4 regions of the Polaromonas sp. CG_9.11 genome follow, and region 4 is predicted to be linked to each of the others. Evidence: predicted binding sites of a transcription regulator. Region 4 holds the regulator's gene; each other region holds the start of a gene.

Region 1 (4,833 bases), on a different contig from region 4:
AATTCGCCGACGGCTGGCCGGCTGGCTGTTGCGCCATTTCTTCAAGAAAGTCGTCGGGCAGGTGAAGGCGCTCGATCAGGCCCTCGCAGCCGACCATGACCGCGGCGGTGCGCAACAGGTTGTGCAGCTGGCGGAAGTTGCCGGGCCAGTGGTAGGCGCGGAACATGGCCTGGACTTCGGCCGTCAGCCCGATCTTCGGGTTCTTGTCGCACAGGCTGGCGATGATCTTGGCGACCACCAGGTCGAAATCGGTGCGCTCGCGCAGCGCCGGAAGGCGCACCACCAGGCCGTTCAGCCGGTAGTACAGGTCTTCCCGGAACTCGCCGCGCGCGATCATGTCCTTGAGGCTTTTGTTGGTGGCGCAAACGATGGCGATGTCAACGTCAACTTCCTTGCCGGCGCCCAGCGGGCTGACACGTCGGTCCTGCAGCACGCGCAGCAGGCGCGCCTGCAGATGCTTGGGCATGTCGCCTATTTCATCGAGAAACAGCGTGCCGCCATGGGCCTGCTGGATCTTGCCGACCGCGCCTTTCTTGCGAGCGCCAGTGAAGGCGCCGTCCTCGTAGCCAAACAGCTCGGACTCGATCAGGGTTTCGGGAATGGACGCGCAGTTCACCGACACGAAGGGTTTGCCGGCCCGGTCGGAGTCGCCGTGGATGGCCTGCGCCATCAGGTCCTTGCCGGTGCCGGTTTCGCCCAGGATCATGATCGGGATGTCGCGCCCGCGCACCATGCGCAGCTTGCTGATCACCGCCGACACCTGCGCGTCGCCGGTGTCAAGGTAGCGCAGCGTGGACAGCTGGGGCTTGCGCGCCGTGGCGGCCTGGCTGCTGCCCTGGCCGGCCGGCAGGCCTTGCACGGCATCGGGCGCCGGCCCTACGTCGTGGCCCGCAAACCACTGCATGCCCTGCTTGATCTTGACCCGGCACGACACCGTCACCCCGTTGTGCAGGCACAGCGAATGCAGCCGGGGCAGGCCGCCCCGGCAGAGTTCATAAAGATGCGACATGGCAATGCCGAACAGCGACGAAAAGGTGTGCACCTTCAGCGCGTTGTGGGGCAAGCCGAGTTGGAACTGCGCGCTGCGGTTGGCCGACAGGAAGCGCCCGTCGTGGGAAAACACCACGATGCCCTCGACCAGGGTGCCGATAAATTCGGGCCGACTGTGAAAATGAATGCGCACGGCCTTGGGGAAGATGTCGGCAAACATGTGGTTTTCGACCATCTGCGCCGACATGCGCACCAGCGCCATGGTGTGCTGATGCACGCTGCGGTGGTCGCCGCTCACGTCCAGCGCCCCGATCAGCTGGCCGTAGGGGTCCATGATGGGCGCGCACGAGCAGGTCAGGAACTTGTTGGCGTTCATGTAATGCTCGCCGCCGTGGACCATGATGGGCTGTTCCTCGCGCAACGCGGTGCCGATGGCATTGGTGCCCTTGCTGCCTTCGGACCAGTCCACGCCGGGCGTCAGCGCCACCTGCGAGGCCTTTTCCAGAAAGTCGCTGTCGCCCAGCGAATGCAGCACCACGCCCCTGGCAGACGTCAGCAACACCATGCTGTGGGTGTTGGCGATCTGCTCATACAGCGTTTCCATGGCCGGCGCGGCATGCAGCAGCAAAAAACGATTCTCCTCAATCGTCTGCGCCAGCACGATCCGGGTGGGCGGAGAAAAATCAAGCTGGTCGGAAGTGGCAATGCCGAAGGACTGTGACCGCTGGTGAGACGCTTCAATCAGCGTTCGCTTCCTTTCGTCAACCATTTCGCAGTAGCCGGGTGGGGTGCCTGTGCGGGAAGGCGAATAGCTGGCGGCCTGGATGCTCATCATCCTCTCCTTGAGTTTTGTGTGCGACCTGCGCAAACCAACGCGCCAAGTCTTTCGGTGTGGTTGCCTTGCATTCCGCCCACCAGTGTTTTTCCGGATGACTGAATGCTTGAGCTAGTGCATTCTGAAACATGACACAAGGGGTATGCAACGGCATAAACCCTTGATCCGAAAGGATTTATTGTGTTTTTCGGTGACTGGAGCCGCGGCGAAAGTGTTCCATATCGAAACACTTGACGGCGCCGCTGTGGCTGCGGCGGCGGCTTGCCCTGACAGCCTTTTCAGCGCCACTCCACTGGCAAACATGACCATGCAGTTAACCCTGAAAGTGTTGGCTTGCTTATTGCTGATAGGGGCCATCACGCATCAACTGGAGCACATGTCAATGAAAGCCTTTTCATCCTCAATTCTCAAGCGGTTTTGGAGGGTCCTGTGCATTTCGGCCGCGCTTTGGACTGGCGCGGCCATGGCGCATGGCGATGTCACACCACAGTCGGTGGCCACGCACACGCTGCCCCCGCTCGGCGACAAATGGCGGGACGCCAACCCCTACAGCACCGGTCCGGCCAACAAGGAAGCGCTGCGCATCGGCACCTCGGCCTACAACCAGAACTGTGCGCGCTGCCATGGGCTGGAAGCCATCTCAGGCGGCATGTCGCCGGACCTGCGCAAGCTCGACAGCGAGTGCACCGGCATGGCCGACGCGGCCAAAAAATCCGCCTGCTTCAAGGAAATGGATGATTTTTTCATCTCCACCGTGCGGCGCGGACGGGCGCGCGACGGACGCGTCTACATGCCGCCGTTCGAAGGCACGCTGACCCAGGAAGCCATCTGGTCGATCCGTACTTACCTGGAAACCCGGCGCGAGCCTTGATGCCCGCAGGACGGACTGACACGTGCCGACAAGCGCGCGCCGCAGGCGGCCCCGGCGAATCCAGGCCACTTTTCAATTGACCCAAGGCAAGCCCACACCATGACTTCTTCGAATCCCGACGTTTGCCCGGACCCCGGCCGCGACCGCCTGCCGGCACGCGGCCTTGACCGCCGGCGCAGCCTGGCGCTGCTGCTGTCGCTGGGACTGCCGCTGGCGCAGGCGCAGGCGCAAACCGAGTTGACCGACCTGGCGCGCATCCGTGCCAGCGGTGTGCTGAAGGTCGCCGTTTACAAGGACAACGCGCCGTTTTCGGACGGCCCCGCCGCCGACATGCAGGGGCTGGACATTGACCTGGCCGGCGCGCTGGCCCGGCAGATGCAGCTCAAGCTGGCCCTGCTGCCGTTTGATGCGGGCGAGCGGATGAACGACGATCTGCGCAACATGGTTTGGCGCGGCCACTACCTGGGCTATGGACCGGCCGACATCATGCTGCATGTGCCGGTGGACAAATACCTGATGCAGGAAAACCGGCAGGCGCTGATCTTTGCGCCCTACATGCGCCAGGTGCAGGTGCTGCTGCATGACACGCGCACGCTGCCCCAGGTCAGGGGGCCGGATGACCTGAAAGGCCACAAGCTGGCGGTGGAGCGCGGCACCGGCCTGGCCAGCGTGCTGATGGGCCAGCAGGGCGGTATGCTGCGCACGCAGGTCAGCCTCTATCCCTCGGGCGTCGAGGCGGCCCAAGCCGTTATCAAAGGGCAGGCGGCCGCCGCCTATGTGCTGCGCTCGCAGGCTGAAGCCGCACTGGCCGAGGCCCAGCCCCGGCCGTCGCACCTGGCGCTCACCAGCCTGCCGCTCGAAGGCGTCCCTGAAAACGGCTGGCCGCTCGGGCTGGCCATCAAGGCAGCCAACAAGGCCCTGGGCCAGGCAATCGAAGCGGCCTTCAAGGAATTACGCAGCAATGGCGAACTGCTGGCCATGTTCCAGAAACGCGGCATGACGCTGACCGCACCCTGAAGCCCTGCGCTGCGTGAGCCGGTGCGGCGGACCGCAGCGCCGGCTTTGCTGTTTTCACGTCAAGACACTTGCCCTCCCGACGGCGCGGCATCCTGCTTTTCGATTTCTTCCAGCTCCGCTTCAGTGAACACCCGTGAACGCGTGTGAAAGGCCTTGCCTTCGGGGCCTTCCAGCGAGAACGTGCCGCCATGCCCGTCGATGACGTCGATGATCAGCTGCGTGTGCTTCCAGTACGCATACTGCGACTTGCCGATGTAAAAACGCGCACCGCCGATCTCGCCCAGGAAGACATCACCCGCGCCTATCGTGATCTCGCCCGGCAAATAGCAATTGGCCGCGCTGTTGTCGCAGCAGCCACCCGACTGGTGGAACATGACGGTGCCGTGTTTCGCCTTGAGCTGCTCGACCAGTTCGAGCGCCGCCGGGGTGGCAATGACTTTTTCAACCATGTCGGTCTCCAGATAAAACGCCATGAAACGCAAAAAGGGACGGTTGCCCGTCCCCGTGAATGCTGCGCCGCTTCAAGCCGGCCGGCCAGCAAAAGGTCAAAAGGTCAGAAGAAGCCGAGCTTTTGCTCGCTGTAGCTGACCAGCAGGTTCTTGGTCTGCTGGTAGTGGTCCAGCATCATCTTGTGGTTTTCGCGGCCCAGGCCCGATTCCTTGTAGCCGCCAAAAGCCGCGTGCGCCGGGTAAGCGTGGTAGCAGTTGGTCCAGACGCGGCCGGCCTTGATGGCGCGGCCCATGCGGTAGGCGACGTTGCCGTTGCGGCTCCACACGCCGGCGCCCAGGCCGTAGAGCGTGTCGTTGGCAATCGCCAGGGCGTCGGCCTCGTCCTTGAAGGTGGTCACGGCCAGCACCGGGCCGAAGATTTCCTCCTGGAAGATGCGCATCTTGTTGTGGCCCTTGAACAGCGTCGGCTTGACGTAGTAGCCGCCTTCGAAATCAGGGCCCAAATACGCCTGCTCGCCGCCGATCAGCACCTCGGCGCCTTCCTGGCGGCCCAGTTCGAGGTAGGACATGATCTTGGTGAGCTGCTCCTTGGAGGCTTGAGCCCCCATCATGGTGTCGGTGTCCAGCGGGTTGCCCATCTTGATGGCGGCGACGCGCTTGAGCACGCGCTC
Region 2 (4,833 bases), on a different contig from region 4:
CCCGGAACCGGCGCTTTCAAGGGCGCATCAACCTTTTCCCATCACCGGATCGCCTGCAAACTGCGCCTTGAAGGCGTCGCTGCCTCCGTCAAAACGCACCGTGCCCGCTTGCAGGAACAGCAGCCGGTCGGCGACTTCGATTTCTTCCATCAGGTGTGTGGCCCACAGCACGGCGACGTGGCTTTCGGTCACCAGGTTTCGGACCGTCGAGAGCAACTGCCGCCGCGAGCCCGGGTCCAGGCCGACCGTGGCCTCATCCATCAGCAGCACGCGCGGCCGGTGCAGCAGCGCGCGCACCAGCTCGACCTTGCGCCGTGTGCCGCCCGACAGGCTTCGCACCACGGCGCCGGCCTGCCCGTCCAGTTCCATGCCGGCCAGGGCCTCGGCAATCCTGTCGCGCGCGATGCGGCGCGGCAGGCCATGCAGGTCGGTGTGGAACAACAGGTTGGCCTGCACCGACAAGTCAAGGTCCAGCGCGCTTTGCTGGAACACCACGCCCAGCCCGGCCAGCGCTCGGCTCGCATGGGTGCGCATGTTGCAGCCCAACACCTCGATGTGTCCGCTGTCCGGGCTGAACAGGCCGGTCAGCAGCTGCATCAGCGTGGATTTTCCCGAGCCGTTGGGGCCCAGCAGGGCGACCATTTCGCCGGGGAACAATTGCAGGCTGACGCCCTGGAGCGCCGGTTTTCCCGCATAGGACTTGTGCAGGTCGCGCGCCTCCAGCAGAGGCGGGGAAAGGAGTAAAGGAAGGTTCATGGATTTCAAATGGCCGGTACCGCCAGCAGGTTCATCCGGCGCAAGAGGAGCTTTTCATGCGCCACCGTGTTCAGGATGGCTTGCGCATAGGCCTGGGTCGAAAGGTAGTCGAGGTTCTGATCGTAACGGGCCAGTGCCGCCTTGTGCCGCTCGCTGTGCATCGCCGTGCGGAACGCATCATGCAGCCGTTTCACGACAGGCGCAGGCGTGCCGCGCGGCGCCGCCAGGCCCCAGGGCGAGGTGTAGACCGAATGCGGAAAACCCAGTTCGCTGAACGTCGGCACGCCGGGCCAGCGGGCGCTTCGTTGCGCCGAGAAAACGGCCAGCAGGCGCATCTTTCCTTGGTCCAGCCAGGGCGCAAAACCGGTTGAATTGACGCCCGCCATGAGCTGGCCCGAGGCCACGGCCAGCATCTGGTCGGCTGTGCCTTTGTAGGGAACATGCACATAGGTGATGCCTTGCGCCAGCAATATTTCTTCCATGGCCAGGTGGGCCGTGGTGCCGATGCCGGTGGAGCCCATGAGCAGCGCGCCCGGGTTCTGGCGTGCCCAGTCGAGCATTTCCGCCAGGCTTGCCCAGCGGCTGTCGGCGGGCACCAGCAGGCCGAAGGTGGTGCTGGACACCTGCAGGATAGGCATCAGGTCCCGGACCGGGTCCCAGGGCACCGGGTTCATCAGCGCATGGCGAAACACCGTGATGGGCAGCTGGCCCAGGGTATGGCCGTCGGGCTCGGCGGCCTTCAGCGCGGGCGCCACCAGGGTGCCGCCGGCGCCGGGCCGGTTGACGATGACGATGCGCTGGCCCAGCAGGGGCTCGGCCTCCTCGCACAACACGCGCAGCGTGAGGTCGGTGGCGCCGCCGGCCGGCCACGGCACGATGAGCGTCAGCGGCTTGAGCGGCCAGCCGGCGGGCGCGTCATGCATCTGGCTGGCCGCAGCCGAAGCGGCTGCCGGCAGGTTGGCCAGCCCGGCCAGCCCTGCCATGCCAACTGCCAGGTGACGGCCGAGCCACTGCCGTCGGTTCATGCAGGAAGGCCTGGACAAATCTGGCGCATGATGGCCTGCGGACGAAAGTGAAGGTGGCCACAAGGGCATGACATCCGGCAGGCCAACGGGTTTAAATCCAGCGAACCCGCAACAGTTAAAAACGTAAGATGAAGCAACAAGCGTGCCCCTGCTTTTGGCCTCGATTTTGCTTTCAAATTTTGAGTGCATCCCGAAGAATGCTCCTTTTATTTCACCCATGCGAGACAAAAACCGATGTACCCCACTGCTTCCGAGTCCCCGGAAATCTGCCGGCAGGTTCGCTTTCTGCGTTGGTCGCTGGCGCTGGGCGCCATCATCGCCGCCAGCGCCTTCCTGTCAACGGCGCAGGCCCAGTTGCCTGCGCCGACGCCCAACCGCGTGTATGTCTCCAGCGAGAAGGACAACAGCATCCAGGTGTTTGACACGCAGGGCTTGCGCCTGGCGGCGATCGACGTGTGCAAGCGCCCGCGCCACATGCAGTTCAGCCGGGACCACCGGCAGATTTACGTGTCCTGCGGCGACAGCAACCAGATGGGGCTGGTGGACCTGGCCAGCGGCAAAATGACCGGCACGGTGGCACTCGGCGACAGCCCGGAAATTTTCGACCTGAGCCCTGACGGCAAGACCGCCTATGTCTCGATCGAAGACGAAAATGTCATGGCCGCCTACGACCTGCAAACCCGCGCCAAGCTGTTTGAAGTCAAGACCGGCGGCGAGCCCGAGGGCATTCTGCTGATGCCCGATGGCAAGCATGCCTACGTCACTTCCGAAGTGGCCAACGTGGTTCACCTGATCGACATCGCGCAGCGAAAGGTGGTCAAGAACATCCGCGTCGGCAACCGTCCCCGGCGCTTTGTGCTGGCCGCCGATGGCAAGGAATTGTGGGTCAGCAACGAACTGGGCGCCAGCGTCAGCATTGTGAGCACCGAGGACCAGACCGTGAAACACACGCTGGAGTTCAAGGTCAAGGGCATGCGCGCCAGCGACATCACGCCGGTGGGCATGGCGCTGAGCCCCGACGGAAAAACGGTGTGGGTAGCGCTGGGGCGGGCCAACCATGTGGCCGAGGTGGACCGGGCCAGCCGCCAGGTGCGCAACACCATTTTGGTCGGCAAGCGCGCCTGGGGCCTGGCCGTGCATCCGGACGGCAAGACCGTCTATGTGGCCAACGGACTGTCCGACGACATGACGCTGATCGATACCGCCGCCGGCAAGGCGGTGCGCAGCGTGGCGGCCGGGCGCGTGCCGCACAGCGTGCTGGTGCAGCCCTGATGGCTCGCGCGCACGGCATGCGAAGCGCCTGGCGGCGAGTGACGGCACTTGCCGGGGTATGTCTGCTGGGCGGGCTGCCCATGGCGACCCTGGCGGCACCCCTCCCCGTCACGGTGGCGGTCGTCAGCCAGTCGGGCGATGCGCGCTATGCGCCGCGCTGGCTGGAGCAGGCCTATCCCGGCCATCCGCATGGGCGCCCGCTGGCGGCGGCCCGCCTGGCGGCCGAGGAAGCGGGCGTTGAACTGGACGTGTTGGGCCTGAGCCTCAAGGTGATCGAGTTGTCCATCGCCGACATGCAGGGCCTGCCGGCGGCGCTGGCGCAACTCAAGGCCGCCGGGGTTCGTCATGTGCTGGCCGATCTGCCGGCCCCGGCACTGCGGCAGCTGGTGCAACTGGCGCCCGCCGCGCTGGGCGGTGCCATGGTCTTCAACATTGGCCTGGAAGACGATGCGCTGCGCGGCGAACAATGCGCCGCGCACCTGCTGCACACCCTGCCAAGCGCCCAGATGCGCAGCGATGCGCTGGCCCAGTACCTGGCGGCGCGCAACTGGCGCAAGCTGCTGCTGCTGCAAGGCCCCGAGCCGCAGGATGCGCTGCAGGCCCAGGCCCTGGTCCGGTCGGCGCAGCGCTATGGCCTGAAAATCGTCCAGACCCGGCCCTTCAAGCTTGGCACCGACCCGCGCGAGCGCGACCTGGCCAACACGCGCCTGCTCACCGGCGACCGCGAGCATGAGCTGGTGGCCGTGGCCGACAGCGTGGGGGAATTCGCGCGCACCCTGCCCTACGCCACGCAATGGCCGCGCCCGGTGGTGGGCAGCAGCGGCCTGATGGCGCTGGCCTGGCATCCGCACTGGGAGCGCAATGGCGGGCCGCAGTTGTCGCGGCGCTTTGACAAGCTGGCCGGCCGGCCGATGCAGGACCACGACTGGGCCGCCTGGGCAGCGGTCAAGGCCGTGGCGGCGGTGCTGGCCGACGACCCCAAGGCAGGAATTGCGCAGCAACTCAAGCGCTTGCGCGGCGGCAGCGTTTACCTCGATGGCGCCAAGGGGCCGCGCCTGTCCTTCCGGCCCTGGGACGGGCAGCTGCGCCAGCCGATGTTCCTGGCGCATGGCGACGGCGTGGCCGGCACGGCGCCGCTCGAAGGGGTGTTGCATCCCACCGAAGTGCTGGACACCCTGGGCATGGACGAAAAGGAATCGGCATGCAAGCAGCGCCCCTGACCCCCTTGGATACGACCCTGACCAGCCCGCTGGCAGCTGGACTGCCAGATGCCGCACCGGCCCGGCCGGCGCACCTGGCCCGCGCGCTGCGCGCCGTCGTCGGCCGCGAGATCAACAAGTTCCTGCGGCAACCGTCGCGGCTGGCGTCGGCGCTGGTGCGGCCACTGCTGTGGTTCGTGGTGTTCTCGGCGGGCTTTCACAACGTGTTCGGCGTGTCCATCGTGCCGCCCTACGAAACCTATGTCGAATATCAGGTCTACATGGTGCCCGGCCTGCTGGCCATGGTGGCGCTGTTCAACGGCATGCAAAGCTCGCTGTCCATGGTCTACGACCGCGAGATGGGCGTGATGCGCCTGCTGCTCACCGCGCCGCTGCCGCGCGGCTGGCTGCTGGCCTTCAAGCTGCTGGCCGGCACCTGCCTGTCGGTGCTGCAGATGGCGGTGTTCCTGCTGATCGCGCTGGCCTTTGGCGTCACGCTGAGCTGGCAGCATGTGCCGCTGCTGTTTCTGGCCATGGTCAGCGGGGCCACGCTGCTGGCCGCGCTGGGATTGATGCTGTCG
Region 3 (4,833 bases), on a different contig from region 4:
AAATTAAGCAATAAATGTTTCTAAGTTAATTTTAAGGGTCCCGGCGTTTCACCGCATGTACGGCGCCGCAGGAGGCCCTTGTAGGACAGGAAAGACAAACTCTGCCCGGCCGAAACTGAGCCTGGTTTGGGCCAATAATCCACAGATGACGCGTGGCACCACCGTGCCAGGTTGCGTTGATCACCGGAGAAACCAACATGCAACATTTTTCCAATGCCGCCTTTCTGCGCCATCCCGCAGGCGCTGCCCGCCACACCCTGCACCGCATGGGGCCGGGCGAGGAGGCCGAAGAAGACGAAGAAGGCCTGGAACTGCCGGTAAATCCCGACCAGGGAGCGCCGCTGATTCCGGACGAAGAAGGCGAGGTCACGGTACCGACCTGACGTGCGAACGGACGCGGAGGCTTTGCGTAGCATTGCCCCTTGCATGAAAGCGCCAGATTAAAAATAAGCGCTGATGAGCATCGTTGCCCCCGCATGGAAACGATGCTCTTACGATAAAAAGACGAGGTCCCTGATCACACGGATGAAGCTGACCTGGGGAAGATGATCTGCCAGTTCAGCCCGCAGCCTGCACAAGTCGGCGCTATTTGCATACCGTCCCCGCTACCGCCACCGCCAAAGACGCGGTGAGGTCTGCCGCTGATCATTCCCGCGTGACCGCAGCACCTGCGACGCAAGGCGAGTTGTATGCATCAGTGGCGGCAAGTGCCATGGCGCAAACCGTTGACCCGTTTTGTGCATTTGCCGGGCTGGGAACGGTGATTCGTGCCTGGATTGAACGCCAGGCGCTGTACGAAGCCACGGGACGTCACGCCGACCACCAGATACTGCAGTCGCAAACCGTCGGCCGACCTGCAGCAGCTCTGGCAACTCCAGCGGCTGGCGTCAGTCCACGGCCCGCTTGAGGCGCAACTCTTCGAGTTTCACACTGCCGAAATCAACCGTCTTCAGCGACGTCATTTCGCGTTTGAAACCGGCGGCATGTTCGCAAAACTCAAGCGCGCGCTCGTTGCCCAGCAGCACCCACAGGGTGACTTGCGTGCAGCCTTCATCCTTCAAGCCATCGCGGGCGCCGTCCCACAACTGCAGGCCCACGCCCTTTCTCCAGTGCTCGGGCGCCACATAAAGAGCCCAGATCTCGCCCACGGTGGAGCGAGTCTTCGGATCGCGAGAACGGTCGAAGCCGACGAAGCCGACGATCTGTTCGCCTTCCGTGGCCACCAGCACCTGCGGCTCGCTGTACTCGATCGCTTCGCGCCAGTAGGCCTGGCGCTTGTCCACCGTCATCTTGGCCAGGTAGTCCTCGGGCATCAAATCCTTGTAGGCGGCTTGCCAGGTAGCAACATGAATTTCGGCAATGGCTTTGGCATCACGGGCAACGGCAGGACGGACGGAATAGCTGGACATAGAAAAAATCGCTTGTGAAAGTCAGGGGAAGGCTGCGGGAGGCCGGATTGTCGCGCAATTCGAATCGGTGCCCAAAGGGATTGGGTTAAATTCAGCTTTTTGCCTTGCACCGCAATCTGTTCGTCCCAACACGCCATGCCAGAACGCAAACCGACTGCAATAGCACCGGCCGGCCCAGCCAGCCCGGTCTTCAGTGCGCGTGTCGCAGGCGACGGCACAGGGTTTGAAGCGCCTGCGGCGCTGCCGCTGCTGCTCGCCGCCGAACAGGCCGGCGTGTGGCTGCGAGACAGTTCATGCCGCAACGGGACCTGCCGCACCTGCCTGTGCCGGCTGGTCAGCGGCCAGGTGGTGTACCGCATCGACTGGCCGGGCCTGAGCCGGGATGAAAAACGCGACGGCTTCATCCTGCCCTGCGTGGCGTATCCGGCATCCGATGTGGTGATTGAATCGATTTTCTAATCTTCAAGCACCTTCAGGCTAAGGCATGATTCCCCCATGAAGACGACCCGACTGCAATCCCTGGCGCGGCGACTTGCCGCGCCCCTCCTGTTAGGCTGCGGCTTGCTGGCCACCGGCGCCCGTGCGGCCGCTGCCGCCCCGCCTTTTGAAGACACCATGGCCCAGCGCACGCTGGCCTGCACCGCCTGCCACGGCCCGCAAGGCCGCGCCGCACCCGACGGCTACTACCCGCGACTGGCCGGCAAGCCGGCAGGCTACCTGTACAACCAGCTGCTCAATTTCCGTGAAGGACGTCGCCATTACGGCCTGATGACCGGGCTGATCGATCCGCTAAGCGACGTCTACCTGCTGGAGATGGCGCAGTATTTCGCCAGCCTGGACGTGCCCTACCCTGCGCCGCTGCCACCCCAGGCGCCAGCGGCCGTGCTGCGCCGGGGCCAGCAGTTGGTGATGCAGGGCGACAGCGACCGCAGGCTGCCCGCGTGCATCCAGTGCCACGGCCAGGCCATGACCGGCGTGGTGCCTGCGGTGCCGGGCCTGCTCGGGCTGCCGCGCGACTACCTCAATGCGCAGCTGGGCGCCTGGAAGGCCGGCCAGCGCCGAGCCCATGCGCCCGACTGCATGCGGGACATCGTGTCCCGCCTGAGTCTGGAAGACATCAATGCGGTGGCCAGCTGGGTCGCTGCCCAGCCGCTGCCGGCCGATACCCATCCGGCCAGCGCACCGCCGGCCGCAGCGCCCGGCAACGACCCCTTGCGCTGTGGCAGTGCGCCGCTGCCGGTCGCCGACATGCCTGAAAAGAAAGCACAGAAATGAAGACCACCGCCCGATGGACACTGGGAATTGCGGTACTGGCCCTGGGCGCTGCCGCCGCCATCTGGGCGCTCAATGTGCAGGGCGAGTCCGATGTCAGGGCCACGGCGGCTTTTGCGCCCACCGACAGCCTGATCGCGCGCGGCGCCTACCTGGCGCGCGCAGGCAACTGCATGGCCTGCCACACGGCGCGTGGCGGCGCCAGCTACGCCGGCGGGCTGGGCATCCCGACGCCCTTCGGCACGGTGTTCACCTCCAACCTCACGCCCGATGCCAATACCGGCATCGGCAGCTGGTCGCCGGCGCATTTCTGGCGCGCCCTGCACAACGGCCGCTCCAAAAGCGGCCGCCTGCTGTACCCGGCCTTTCCGTACACCAGCTACACCCAGGTGACGCGCGAGGATTCGGACGCGATCTTTGCCTACCTGCGCAGCCAGCCAGCGGTGAACCAGCCGAACCGGCCGCACACGCTTGGCTTTCCCTTCAGCTCGCAGGCCGCGCTGGCGGTCTGGCGCGCGCTGTACTTCAAGCCGGGCGTGTACCAGCCAGACGCTAGCCGCAATGCCGAATGGAACCGGGGCGCCTACCTGGCCAATGGCCTGAGCCACTGCAGCGCCTGCCATTCGCCGCGCAATGCACTGGGCGGGAGCCGCCAGAACCTGGCACTGGCCGGCGGGCTGATCCCGATGCAGAACTGGTACGCGCCGTCGCTGACCTCTGCGCACGAAGCCGGCGTTGGCGACTGGGACAAGGAGCGCGTCGTGCAACTGCTCCAGACCGGCGTGGCGCCGGGCGCCTCGGTCAGCGGACCGATGGCTGAGGTGGTGCTGCGCAGCACCCAGCACTTGACAGAGCAGGACCTGGGCGCCATGGCCACCTACCTCAAGGCGCTTCCCGGCGCTAGCCCGTTGCCTGAAAAAACCGCCCCGCCCCGCCCTGCCACGCCGTTCTTGGGCACCGAAAAATTTTCCAAACTTTATGCGCAGCATTGCGCACAGTGCCACGGCGATAAGGGCGAGGGCATTGCCAAGGCCTATCCGCCGCTGGCCGGCAACCGCGCGGTGACGATGGACGCCACCGACAACCTAGTGCAGATGGTGCTCAATGGCGGCTTTGCGCCAGCCACCAAAGGCAATCCGCGACCCTTTGGCATGCCGCCCTTCGTGCTGGTGCTCGACGACAGCGAAGTGGCCGGCCTGATCAGCCATATCCGCTCCTCGTGGGGCAACCAGGCAGGCGCTGTCACGCCGCTGGCAGTCAACCGGGTCCGGGCCAATCAGGCGCACTGAATGCGCCGGCAGCGCCGCCAGCCATGTCTATGGCAGCGCCGGCGGATCGGTCATGCGGTCGCGGTTGGCGAGCGCTGGAAAGCCCTTGAGCCAGACCACGGCCACCAGCAGCGTCCCGATACCGCCCGCGACCACCGATCCGACCGGCCCGAGCAGCGCCGCCGTGGCGCCGGATTCGAATTCGCCAAGCTGGTTAGACGCGCCAATGAACACCGAGTTGACCGCGCTGACCCGGCCGCGCATGTCGTTGGGTGTCTCGATCTGCACCAGCGTCTGGCGCACCACCACGCTGACCATGTCGGCGCCGCCGGACACCGCCAGCGCCACCAGCGACAGCACGAAATGGGTTGACAGGCCGAACACCAGCATGCACACGCCATACACCGCCACTGCCATCAGCATGGTGCGGCCGACGCGGCGCTCCAGCGGCCAGCGCGTCAGCGCCAGCGACAGCACCAATGCGCCCGCCGCCGGCGCCCCGCGCAGCAAGCCCAGTCCCCAGGGGCCAACATGCAGGATGTCCTTGGCAAACATCGGCAGCAAGGCCGTGGCGCCGCCCAGCAGCACCGCGAACAGGTCCAGTGACACCGCACCCAGCAGCGCCTTGCGCTGCCAGACAAACTCGGCCCCGGCCAACAGCGTGCGCAGCGACACCGGCTCGCGCGGCGACGGCACATGGTCGTAGCGCACCAGCGCGACCAGTGCGCAACCTGTGGCAAACAGCAACGCGCTGGTCGCATACACCGCCGTGGCGCCGGCGACAAAAATCACGCCACCCAGCGCCGGTCCGCTGATCACGGCGGCCTGCATCCCGGCCGAGCTGAAAGCCATGGCGCGCGGCAGCATCACTGCCGGCACCAGCA
Region 4 (4,833 bases):
TGGCTACAATTGAAAAAATATCACCCGCAAGAACCGTGCCTCATGAAAACCCCTTTTTTCCCTCTTCTCCTGGCTGCCATCCTGGCAGCGGGTGCCGTGCTTCCGGCCGCGGCGGAAAGAGCCGACCGCGACAAGCCGATGAATGCCGAGGCGGATTCCCTGCGCTATGACGACCTCAACCAGACCAGTGTCTTCACCGGCAACGTCGTCATCACCAAGGGAACGACCATCATCCGGGGCGCGCAGGTCGATGTCAGTCAGGACCCGGAGGGCTACCAGCTGGCCGTGGCCACGGCAGCGCCGGGCAAGCTTGCCTATTACCGCAAGAAGCGCGACGGCGTCGATGAATACATCGAAGGCGAAGGCGAACGCATCGAATACGACAGCCGCGCCGACCTGGTCAAGTTCATCAAACGCGCCGTGGTGCGCCGGTTCAAAGGCGCGACGCTGAGCGACGAAACCACCGGCGGGCTGATCGTGTACGACAACAACACCGACGTGTTCACCGTTGATGCCGGCGCGAAAACTGCCACTGCGGCAAACCCTGGCGGACGGGTCCGCGCCATGCTGTCGCCGCGCGCCCCTGCGACGGGCGCCACGGCAGCGCCGCCGGCCAGCGGACCGGCGCCCGTTTTACGCCCCAGCACCACGCTGGGCACCGGCACAGCCCCGAAAGCCCCCTGACCCCATGAATCGAACGATTGAAACGGTTCCTCCGCAGGAGGGCGCAGTCCGCCTTGACACACCCAGCAGCCTGGTCGCGCAGGGACTGCGAAAGTCCTACGGCAGCCGGCTGGTGGTGCAGGACGTGTCGCTGTCGGTGCAAAAAGGCGAGGTTGTCGGCCTGCTGGGCCCGAATGGCGCGGGCAAGACCACGTCGTTTTACATGATCGTCGGCCTGGTGCGCGCCGACGCGGGCCAGATTTCCATCGACGGCCAGCCGGTCGAGCACATGCCGATCCACCTGCGCGCGCGCCTCGGCCTGAGCTATCTGCCGCAGGAAGCGTCGATTTTCCGCAAGCTCAGCGTGCAGGAAAATGTGCGCGCCGTGCTGGAGCTGCAGCGCGATGCCGCCGGCAAGCCGCTGGCCCGCGCCGAGCTGGAGTCGCGGCTCGATGCGCTGCTCGACGACCTGCGCGTGAGCCACCTGCGCGACTCGCCGGCCTTGTCGCTGTCAGGCGGCGAGCGCCGCCGCGTCGAGATTGCCCGCGCGTTGGCCACCCAGCCGCGCTTCATCCTGCTGGACGAGCCGTTTGCCGGCATCGACCCGATTGCCGTGATCGAGATCCAGCGCATCATCGGCTTCCTCAAGTCGCGCGGCATCGGCGTGCTGATCACCGACCACAACGTGCGCGAAACATTGGGCATCTGCGACCACGCCTACATCATCAGCGACGGCCACGTGCTGGCCAACGGCACGCCGGCCGAGATCGTGAACAACGCCGATGTGCGCAGGGTCTACCTCGGCGAACACTTCAAGATGTAGCAATGGCCCCCACGCTTGTCACTTTATGTACTGCGCTGCCCCCCGGGGGAGCTGCCCCGCCTGCGGCCTGGCAAAGCCAGTTCCGCGGCCGGTACTTGCACGAGCGGGAAAGGTTGCCAGCCGCGCCTGTGACAATCTTGCGCCTAGCATCGCTGGATACATCAGGTGGGACGGCAGGGCATCCCCGCCAGCCCCAGTACCGGCCGCAGGACCGGCTTTGCCGGACTGCAGGCGGGGCAGCCCCCTCGGGGGGCAGCGAACCACGCGCAGCGGGGAGCGTGGGGGCTATATCTTCATGAAACAAGGCCTGTCCCTTCGCGTCTCGCAGCACCTGGCGCTCACGCCACAGCTGCAGCAGTCGATCCGGCTGTTGCAACTCTCGACGCTGGAGCTAAGCCAGGAAGTCGAGCAGATGCTCGACGAAAACCCTTTTCTCGAACTGGCGGACGACAGCGCGCCGCGCGAGGAGTTTGGCCTGGAGCACACCGACACCCCGGTCAGCCAGGACAGCCGTGAATTCGAGTCTGCTACAGATTCAATAGCTGCAAATACAGACACAGCAAGCGCCAGCACATCAAAAGAGTCTGAAAACACGGCAGAGGCCGGCACCGAGGCGGCGCTGGAAGAAAGCTGGGAAGGCGATGGCTCGGTCGAGTCTTTGCCCGACGACAGCGAATGGGGCGGCGACGCGCCGGCGCGCAAGAACAACCTGGACGACAGCGACGTCGAAGCCTCCGACCTGACCGGCGCCCATGTGTCGCTGCAGGACCACCTGCACCGGCAGGCGCTCGGCCTGCGGCTGTCCGAACTCGACCGGGCCGCCCTGCACTTCCTGATCGAGTCGCTCAATGACGACGGCTACCTGGAAGACAGCCTGGCGTCACTCGCTGCCGGACTGGCCAGCGGCAACCCGGAGCAGGCCGAAGAACTGGAGCAGCCCTTCGCCATCGCCTTGCAACTGCTCCAGCACATGGAGCCTGGCGGCGTCGGCGCGCGTACCCTGGCCGAATGCCTGCGACTGCAGCTGCTCGACTGCAAAAACAGCATCGAGTCGCGCGCCGCCATGGCGATCTGCCAGCAGCCGATGGAACTGCTGGCCAAGCGCGATGTCAAGCGACTGTCGCACCTGTGCAAATGCACCGAAGACACCATCAAGGGCGCGATCGGCCTGATCGCCCGGCTCGACCCCAAGCCCGGACGCCGGTTTGCCAATGTGGAACGCAATCTGGTCGTTCCCGACGTTCTGGTCGTCAAGTCCGGCCGGGGCTTCAAGGTCACGCTCAACAGCGACGTCATGCCCCGGCTGCGGGTCCACGACATCTACGCCAGCGCACTGCGGCAGCACGGCGGCAGGGGCGGTGGCCAGGCGCTGCAGCAGCGGTTGCAGGAAGCGCGCTGGTTCATCAAGAACATCCAGCAGCGTTTCGACACCATCCTGCGCGTCAGCAACGCCATCGTCGAGCGGCAGAAAAATTTTTTCACCCACGGCGATCTTGCCATGCGGCCGCTGGTGCTGCGCGAGATCGCCGACGAGCTGGGCCTGCACGAATCGACCATTTCGCGCGTCACCACGGCCAAGTACATGGGCACGCCCTTCGGCACTTTCGAGCTGAAGTATTTCTTTGGCTCCGGGCTGGGCACCGAAACCGGTGGCAATGCATCGAGCACCGCCGTGCGCGCACTCATCAAGCAGTTCGTGGCGTCCGAAAGCCCCAGAAAGCCGCTCAGCGACAGCCAGATTTCAGCAATGCTCAAGGAGCAGGGTATTGAATGCGCCCGCCGCACCGTGGCCAAATACCGCGAGGCATTGCGCATTGCGCCGACCAATCTGCGCAAGGCACTCTGAACAGGCCATGCGCCTTTTGCAATGTCCGCTGGCCCTCATCCCTGCCTTCTCCCAGAGGGAGAAGGAGCCAGCCGGGAAAGATTTGTGGGTGCGCAAAGACCGTGCTGCTGCCTTTTCTTACGCCCTCTCCCTCTGGGAGAGGGCGGGGGTGAGGGCTGATACCGAGGGCGGCCCTTGCCATGTCCGCCAGCCGATGCACACTGCCCCTGCAGTCCACAGCCGCAGCAGCCCAACCTGAAAACACCATGAACCAACTCCAACTCTTCCTCCCCTGCGCCGCCGGCGTCGAAAACCTCCTGGCCGCCGAAGTCCAGCGCATCACCGGCATCGAGGGCAAAGCCTGGCGTGCCGGCGTCCAGCTGCAGGCCTCGTGGCGCGAAGCGCTGCAGCTCAACCTGCACAGCCGCCTGGCCCAGCGCGTGCTGATCGAGCTGCAGCACGGCCCCTACCGCAGCGAGCAGGACCTGTACAACGCGGCGGCCAGTGTCGCCTGGGAAGTCTGGTTCACGCCCGCGCAGACCTTCAAGGTCGAAATCACCGCCCAGCACAGCCCGCTGCAAAGCCTGAACTTTGCCGCGCTGAAGATCAAGGACGCGATTGCCGACCGCTTCCGGCACAAGTTCAACGACGTGCGCCCCAGCGTCGACACCCGCTGGCCCGACGTGCGCGTGTATGTGCACCTGACCACCGACACGGTGACGGTCTACATCGACACCTCGGGCGAGCCGCTGTTCAAGCGCGGCTGGCGCGAGGACAAGGGCGACGCGCCGCTGAAGGAAACGCTGGCCGCCGCGATGATCGCCGCCAGCGGCTGGAGTGGCGACGAAGGGCAGTGCAAGCAAGGCGTGCCGCTGTACGACCCGTGCTGCGGCTCGGGCACGATTGCCATCGAGGCGGCGCAAATCGCCTGCAACATCGCGCCGGGCATCAACCGCCGCTTTGCCTTCCAGAAGTATTTGCCTTTCCAGGGCCACGTGTGGGAAGGCCTGCTCGACCAGGCCGAAGCAGCGATCACCGAGCCCACCGCGCCGGTGTTTGGCAGCGACGTGTCCTTCCGCATGGTCGATTTTGCCGAGCGCAATGCCGAACGCGCCGGCGTGGCCCATGCCGTGCAGTTTCGCGGCGGCGACGCGCTGCAGCGCATGCCGCCCGCGCCCGGCGGCGTGATGCTGGTGAACCCGCCGTATGGCGAGCGCATCGACGTGGCGGGCGTGGCCGGCACCAGCGGCGTGCAGCAGCGCGAGCAGCGGCGTTCGCAGTTCCAGGGGCAAAGCGTCGATGAATTTGGCCAGCCGCTGGTTCGCCCCGAGCGCGACATGCGCTCAGGCCGGGAAGAGCGTCATGCGCGCAACGAGCAGGACAGCCGCGAGGACAGCGGCTTCGAGCCGCCGCGCGACCGCTCGGCCAACCCCGGCCGCGAGCAGGCGCACAACGCCTGGGGCGAGGAAGCCTCGGACTTCTTCCCGCAACTGGCGGCCCACTGGAAGAAAAACTACGCCGG

The links. Region 4 encodes sigma-54, which starts transcription at its own class of promoters, with help from an activator protein. Its sites were predicted from a motif close to TGGCANGNAANCTGCTTT; they were not measured.
Region 1: the regulator sigma-54 is predicted to act here: its motif matches at 2,155-2,172, upstream of pedF (cytochrome c-550 PedF).
Region 2: the regulator sigma-54 is predicted to act here: its motif matches at 1,937-1,954, upstream of IWX85_RS01960 (PQQ-dependent catabolism-associated beta-propeller protein).
Region 3: the regulator sigma-54 is predicted to act here: its motif matches at 1,491-1,508, upstream of IWX85_RS09530 (2Fe-2S iron-sulfur cluster binding domain-containing protein).

Annotation. Positions count from the first base shown of each region.
Region 1 covers NZ_JADOVE010000002.1:30,680-35,512, reverse strand. Annotated here, with positions in the region: gene IWX85_RS01900 (sigma-54-dependent Fis family transcriptional regulator) at 1-1,822, opposite strand, end outside; gene pedF (cytochrome c-550 PedF) at 2,208-2,696, shown strand; gene IWX85_RS01890 (ABC transporter substrate-binding protein) at 2,796-3,713, shown strand; gene IWX85_RS01885 (DUF779 domain-containing protein) at 3,773-4,162, opposite strand; gene IWX85_RS01880 (aldehyde dehydrogenase family protein) at 4,267-4,833, opposite strand, start outside.
Region 2 covers NZ_JADOVE010000002.1:44,139-48,971, reverse strand. Annotated here, with positions in the region: gene IWX85_RS01970 (ATP-binding cassette domain-containing protein) at 28-756, opposite strand; gene IWX85_RS01965 (tripartite tricarboxylate transporter substrate binding protein) at 762-1,781, opposite strand; gene IWX85_RS01960 (PQQ-dependent catabolism-associated beta-propeller protein) at 2,016-3,053, shown strand; gene IWX85_RS01955 (branched-chain amino acid ABC transporter substrate-binding protein) at 3,092-4,273, shown strand; gene IWX85_RS01950 (ABC transporter permease) at 4,255-4,833, shown strand, end outside.
Region 3 covers NZ_JADOVE010000009.1:84,851-89,683, forward strand. Annotated here, with positions in the region: gene IWX85_RS09515 (hypothetical protein) at 198-383, shown strand; gene IWX85_RS09520 (hypothetical protein) at 656-907, shown strand; gene IWX85_RS09525 (GNAT family N-acetyltransferase) at 888-1,409, opposite strand; gene IWX85_RS09530 (2Fe-2S iron-sulfur cluster binding domain-containing protein) at 1,545-1,868, shown strand; gene IWX85_RS09535 (c-type cytochrome) at 1,905-2,684, shown strand; gene IWX85_RS09540 (cytochrome c) at 2,681-3,970, shown strand; gene IWX85_RS09545 (MFS transporter) at 3,998-4,833, opposite strand, start outside.
Region 4 covers NZ_JADOVE010000013.1:114,735-119,567, reverse strand. Annotated here, with positions in the region: gene lptA (lipopolysaccharide transport periplasmic protein LptA) at 43-684, shown strand; gene lptB (LPS export ABC transporter ATP-binding protein) at 689-1,486, shown strand; gene IWX85_RS12385 (RNA polymerase factor sigma-54) at 1,782-3,332, shown strand; gene IWX85_RS12380 (class I SAM-dependent RNA methyltransferase) at 3,578-4,833, shown strand, end outside.